One region of the Rothia sp. HMSC067H10 genome, then DNA from elsewhere that is predicted to be linked to it. Evidence: riboswitches for the same ligand, from Rfam matches in the RefSeq annotation. Region 1 holds a riboswitch; the other holds the start of a gene.

Evidence for each region. A riboswitch is a leader RNA that binds a small molecule or an ion and turns the genes downstream of it on or off. The one in region 1 is predicted to bind thiamine pyrophosphate.
Region 2: another riboswitch for thiamine pyrophosphate. It lies ahead of HMPREF2756_RS02210 (ECF transporter S component); the one in region 1 lies ahead of HMPREF2756_RS08325 (bifunctional hydroxymethylpyrimidine kinase/phosphomethylpyrimidine kinase).

What each region holds. Positions count from the first base shown of each region.
Region 1 covers NZ_KV802317.1:289,919-293,326, forward strand. The annotation lists gene HMPREF2756_RS08315 (hypothetical protein) at 1-766, opposite strand, end outside; gene HMPREF2756_RS08320 (DUF6318 family protein) at 810-1,535, opposite strand; TPP riboswitch at 1,765-1,889, shown strand; gene HMPREF2756_RS08325 (bifunctional hydroxymethylpyrimidine kinase/phosphomethylpyrimidine kinase) at 1,990-3,408, shown strand, end outside.
Region 2 covers NZ_KV802284.1:6,486-9,893, reverse strand. The annotation lists gene HMPREF2756_RS02220 (MFS transporter) at 1-382, opposite strand, end outside; gene HMPREF2756_RS02215 (DUF4235 domain-containing protein) at 608-841, opposite strand; TPP riboswitch at 1,141-1,243, shown strand; gene HMPREF2756_RS02210 (ECF transporter S component) at 1,301-1,900, shown strand; gene HMPREF2756_RS02205 (ABC transporter ATP-binding protein) at 1,991-3,408, shown strand, end outside.

The DNA.
Region 1 (3,408 bases):
CTTTGAAAGCATAGCTGGTATCGGTGGGTTTAAAGTTACGTTTGCTCTTGTCCCAGACAGAGCCTTGCGCGGTTCCTGAATCCCGCGTTGTGTACACAGGGTCGCCGGCACCGTACTCATAGGTATAGGCAACGGGAACAGCTTCTATCGTGACTTCTTCATCGAGGATAGTAGTATCATGTGCTGCGGTTTTCACGCCGGTCACATAGAAGTTTGTGTTGATCCCGGTATTGACGTGGGGCTCATGCCCGTCGAAATGTAGTGCGGGTTTTGTAGTGGTAAGTTCGGCGAGTTGCTCCCGAACTTGGTGCTCTATCTTTTGGGTGCGAACTTGGGCGTTATCGGCAGTAGGTTCGTTTTCAGGTGTGTTTTGGTCTGCAGGATCGTTGGGAACGCACGCTATACCGCCGTTTCCTGACTGAACGACACCGTATTGTTTATAGTTGCCTGAATCGTCAATGGGTAGGGGAACACGGGCTACTTTACCGGGTTTCCCTTGGTAGAGACAGGGCGCATCTTTAGAAGCATTGCCATTGTAGACATCGAAGGTATTTCCTACACTACTCACGGTTGCGGGAGCGTTAGAGCCTGTATCGGCGATACCTTGCTTCGCGTCAGTATCTCGATATCCATTACTTTGTTGAGGTACCGTATGAGGTTCGTTAGGCTGTTGTGAATTGCTGGAAGACGAGGTTCCCTTAACCGTGAGTTTACCTCCGTGGATATTGCCTGAATAGTCGTTTGCAGCAGAAGAAGAGTATGACACTGTACAGAAGAAAATTACTGTTATAGCGCAAAAAACGCGTTTCTTATTTGAGCTCAACTTTTTCCATCCCAGCAAATGCCCAGTGACCAGTTGATTTGAAAACGATACCGAACTCGATAGTGTTCTTATTTTGTTCGGACAAGGGATAGGTATGGGTCTTATAGTCTTCGTTATCTAAGTAGACGACGTCGTTAGCGATAATATTTCCGATGATGAGGTAAACGTGATCGCTTGGCGATATCAGAGTGGACGGGTCAAAGGTGAGTTTTCTAGTACCACCAACTGCCCATCCTCCCTTTTGGTAGAGCCTATAGACATAGTTGGCAATCTCTTCCTCTTCTTTATAACCTTCAGACGTATAGTCAGCATATGGTTGTACGTCTCCAGTCTGTATAGCATAGTTCCGCAGGTCGTTCCAATACTGAATAAAGTGAAAAAGCGCCTCCGGTGTCTCAATCCCAATATCTTCGGGCTTTTTGGGCTTGGGGACGTTCTGCGCGGGTCCTTTTTCGTCTGCGGGACGGTACTCACCTTTGGGCGCTTCAGAGCCACCAGAATAACCCTTAGTGAAGGTCGGATGCGCCTGTGCCTCAGGTAAGGCAGATTCGGTACCATGTGGGCTAGAGCTACCGTCTGTGGTGTTGGATGTTTCGGCACGAGCAGGTGCTGTCTCATGTGCTTGCTCTCCGCAAGCGGTCAGGAACTCAGTAACGCAGATCCCCGATGCGAAGGCTATCAGGGCACGACGGTTGAGGACTTTTTGAGGCACACTGTTGTGCCTAAGGGCAGGAATGTTCATCAGTGAACTTTCGTGGTTGGGTGAATATACAGCAGGCCGCAGGGGAGCGCGACCCTTTTTCAACAGTACTGTTACATGTCAAGAATAAGAAATATTACTTTATAAGAGTTTGAAAATTACCAAAACTTAGAGATATGTGCACGGCAATGACACATAAAGTCCGTGAACCTATTGAGCCCAACAGTATATGCTACAGTGAAAACGCGATATGGGGTGCTCCATTTTGTAACGGATACACAGCACGGCGCTGTTGTCTGGAGCTGAGATATACCCATTGAACCTGCTCTAGTTAGAACTAGCGAAGGGATATCGAACTGTGGCAGAGCAGCCTTAACCTTCTTTCTGAAACACCCGATTCATCATTATCTAGATAGCGTGGTGCGTTTGCAGCGATACCACGCCCATTCCAAGGAGACTTATAGCTATGACGCTATTAAACACATCTACACCTCGCGTGCTTTCCATTGCCGGAACCGACCCTACAGGCGGTGCTGGAATCCAGGCCGATCTCAAGTCTATTGCCGCAAGCGGTGGTTACGGTATGTGCGCCACAACCGCGCTTGTCGCACAGAATACACAAGGGGTTCGCAGCATTTTTGCTCCACCTACCGAGTTTTTACAGGAACAGCTTGCGGCAGTTTTCGACGATGTGACTGTGGATGCCGTTAAAATTGGTATGCTCGGCGATGTTGAAACTATCACTACCGTCAAGACCTGGCTTGCAGAACATCCGGTACCAGTGGTGGTACTTGATCCGGTGATGGTTGCCTCCAGCGGCGATCGCCTGATTAGTCAAGACGCCGAGCAGGCACTGCGCGAATTGGTGGCGCAGGCAGATGTTATCACTCCGAATATTGCCGAACTCGCGGTGCTCTGTGAGAGCAACCCTGCCCAGACTTTGGAGGAAGCGCACAACCAGGCGGCTCAGCTTGCGGGGAGCACTGGCACGATCGTGATTGTTAAGGGCGGTCACCTGACGGGGGAGGACGCCGGAAATTCGGCTGTTTTCCCTAATGGAACTCATACACATGTAGCTGTCACCCGCATCCAGACAAAGAATACCCACGGCACCGGGTGCTCACTCTCATCAAGTCTTGCTACCCGCCTTGGATTTGCTCTTGTGAATGGCAATAATGAGCTGAGTGTACGAGTACTCACGAACGCGCTGGCATGGAGCACCCGGTGGCTCAACGAAGCTATTATCGCTGGTGAGGAACTGCACGTGGGCAGCGGGCAGGGTCATGGACCGGTTGATCATCAGGCACGTGCTCGCCGTTTGGAGCATGCAGCTGATACGAAGCCGTGGGAGCACTTATACGCTGATAAAAATCTTACGGGCGAGAGTCCCAAGAATTTGGTGAAACCCGCGCAGCGGAAATCCCCAGAGCCGAAGGTAACTCCGGCGGGTCCGTGGACCGCCGTCCTGTGGCAAGCTACCGGTGATATTTGGCGTGACATTCTCGATTTGCCCTTTATTCGCGGGCTGGGCGACGGCACGCTTGACGAGGATTTATTCGGCTTCTATTTAGACCAAGATGCGCAGTACCTTGCCCAGTATTCTCGCGCCTTAGCTACTCTTGCGGCACGTGCCACCTCACCGCAAGGTCAGGTGCATTGGGCTGCGGGTGCCCAGGCGGCAATTGTTGAGGAATCGCTTTTGCACGATGAATGGTTGGCGGCGCATCCCGCTATTCCTGCGGAGCAGGGTGGTATTCGGCGTGGTGCGCCTTCGGCAGTGACAATGGGGTACACGAACTTTTTACGTGCTACTGCTGCTGGTGAGGATTATGTGGTGGGTGCAGCTGCGGCGCTTCCATGCTACTGGCTGTACCTTGAGATCGGT
Region 2 (3,408 bases), on a different contig from region 1:
ATTCGCTGAAGATATTCGCCGCAGAAATCAGGATCACGCCTAACCACAGGTGCCCAGGGTTAGGTTCCACGAAAAAACACAGGGCGGAAAGAAGCACCATGCTGAGCGTGTTCACACCCAACCAGAAGATACCTGTACCGGATTTGTCGGCGCGCTGGCCGCTGACCGGAGCAAAAAACGCAATGCAGACCCCGGAGACAGTCAATCCTAAAGAGAGAGCCGCAGAAGCACTTTCGGTAGACCCGAAATAGGAGCTCGTGAGGTAGACCGTGAAGATGAAGGTCATCATGATAGTGCCAAAACTTGATGAACCAACATCCCACAGCACCCAGGACGTGACCGAACGGCGGCTGTTACTGTGATCGGGAACGTGTGAGGTCATAACGGATGTGTTCACTTTCGTGTAAGACGCAGCTAGGCGCCCTCAATCTAGTGCTGGTTTCGCAGCTTACCCCCGGCGACACTGCCGTAGGCATCGCCTCCCAGCGTGCCAAGCGCCTTATTCTCTTCTGAGCAGGCAGACTATTCAGCACATTGGAAAAGATGCGCACACCGCTACAGCCTGAAGGCTGCGGGGGCGGCGCATCCATCCAAATACACCGTGAAATTATGAGAAGAAACGGCGCTGTGCGCGGGTAATACCGACGCTTACCAGGGCACCTACCACGGAAGTGACGACGCTCCACACAATAACATGGCGCAGAGTGTCTTCGGACTCGGGGTCGGTGGTAGGAGGTTCGTTACCGGTCACACGCTTCCACGCTGCACCAAGACCCTTGCTTGCCAAGGCGGCGGCGGCCATATTGGCACCGGTGATAGCAATCCTTGCTATGGGGTTCATATATTCTCCTCAAAAATCAGAAGTGACTATCCCTAGCCTATCGGCTTTGCGACTTAGATGCAGAGAATATGACCTGTTTTAACGCGCGCATACACGAAAAATTAGGGTAAAAACTCTAGAATGTGAGAAAAAGCACAGTATTGCGGGCCTGAAAGGTGTATACCAGCGGCAAATCAAGGAATCATATTACCGACCTGCCGCACGTTCTTGTCATAAACCGATTCAAAAACTCAACGAACTCACAGAAAACGACTCACACGGCATAGAATGTAAACGTTTATAAGCTTCGAACTCTCGAAGCAACACGACAGGGGAGCGCCGCAGACGGGCGCTGAGAGTGCAACGCAGACCCTCGAACCTGATCCGGTTAGTACCGGCGTAGGGAGTCGAAATATGTTTTTCTCAACACCCCACCCGCAACGGGTGTGGATGTTCCCCTTCCAATCATGGGAGGAAAATATGTCTCAAAAATCTCGCCTCAGCTGGCGGGTCAATGAAATTGTTATCGTCTCTGTGATCGCCGCCGCCTGCGCGGTAATCTTCTGGATCTGGGATATTGCCGTAGACCCCGCCACTAAAACGCTCTTCGCGGCGGTTCCCGAATACCGACCCATCGTCGCCGGTATGTGGCTGCTCGCCGGTGTGCTCGGCGGGTACCTTATCCGCAAGCCCGGTGCCGCGCTCTACTGCGAAATCGTCGCCGCCGTCATCTCCGTATTCCTCACCGGAGGCGCCTGGAGCCAATCAATCCTCATCGCCGGATTCTTCCAGGGAATTGGTGCGGAAATCGCCTTCGCCGTGTTCGGGTACCGAGTCTGGAACCTCAGCACAGCAGCCTTCGCGGGCGCACTGAGCGGGCTTTTCATGGGTGTCAACGAAATCATCATCTACTACCCAGACATGGAAATCTTCAAAGCCGTCATCTACGTGGTATGTGCGGTCGTCTCAGGGATTGTGCTCGCCGGGGTGCTCTCCTGGGGACTCACGAAAGCGCTCGCTAAAACCGGGGTACTCGCCTCGCTTGCCTCCGGCGTGCAGGCACGTACCGCACGCGGATAATAGGCAGGCAGGCGTATGTCACAGCCTATCCCAACGCTCAAACCCTCAAACACGGAACATCCTGAACCATCCGCAACCCAGGGTGCAACCATGACCGAACCCCACAGTACCGCCCCCGATGCGCCCGCCCGCGGTGCCGCAATCGACCTTCACAACTTCGGTTGGCACCACCCCGGGCGCGAAAAACCAGCGTTCTCGAACGTGAACCTGCGCATCGAACCCGGACAGAAAGTACTGCTGCTGGGGCCCTCCGGCGCAGGAAAATCAACGCTCCTGCACGCTATCGCCGGGGTGCTGCACGATCACGACGGGCAAAGCCAAAGCGGCAGCGCGCGCATCGACGGCGTAGCCCCCGAAGACGCACGCGGACTCATCGGGCTCATGCAGCAAGACCCAGAATCATCGGTCGTGCTCGCCCGCGTGGGTGATGACGTAGCCTTCGGCCCCGAAAATCTTGCGGTCGCACGCGAAGAAATCTGGGCGCGCGTTGATGATGCGCTCGCCGTCGTCGGGCTCGACTACCTGCCGCATGGGCATCCCACGAATGCGCTTTCGGGTGGGCAGAAACAACGCCTGGGGCTCGCCGGAATCCTGGCGATGCACCCGCGCGCCATTCTGCTTGACGAACCCACCGCGAACCTCGACCCCGAAGGCGTTCAACAGGTGCGCGATGCCGTGGTGCAGGCGGTCACGGCAACCGGTGCCACCCTGATCGTCGTCGAACACCGGGTGGGCGTGTGGGCGCAGCATATGGACCGCGTTATCGTGCTCGGTGCCGATGGAAGCATCACCCACGACGGCGCACCCGAAACCGTGCTCGCCCAAGCCCGCGAAACCCTCATCGCCAACGGTGTGTGGGTGCCCGGGTATGTTCCCGAACCCGCCGCCGCTGCGGCACCGAGCGGGCGCATACTCCTAAGCGCCGAAAACCTTGCGATTACGCGGGAATTTCCGAACAAAAAACAGTTAAGGGCACGCCGACGACAGCTCAAAACCATGCCGGAACCCGCACCCGTGCCCCTGGATATTCCTACCCTACGTGGGGGTATTAACCTGAGCATTCGAGAAGGCGAGCACCTGAGCATCCTCGGCCCCAACGGCGCCGGAAAATCAACCCTCGCACTCACTCTCGCTGGGCTTCTCTATGCCCCCAACGGAACCCTGCACGCCCACGAAGCACTGCGCGAGTTCGACCAAAACCCAACGGCAGAAAGCTCCCTCACCCGCGAGAAAACAGCCGCCAGCTGGGATATTCCCTCCTGGAGTCCCGCCCAGCTGCTTGGGCGCATCGGCTACGTTTTCCAAGAACCCGAATACCAATTCGTGCGCGGCAGCGTGCGTGAAGAACTCGAACTCGGGCCACGCCGCTTCGCCGCCCTGCGCCGCGAAAAAATTGATGATGATGCGCTCTCCGCCGCCACCGCCTCCCTCGCCGAACGCTTGCGTTTAGAAGGGCTTTTAGATGCCAACCCGTTCACGCTTTCGGGCGGGCAAAAACGCCGGCTGTC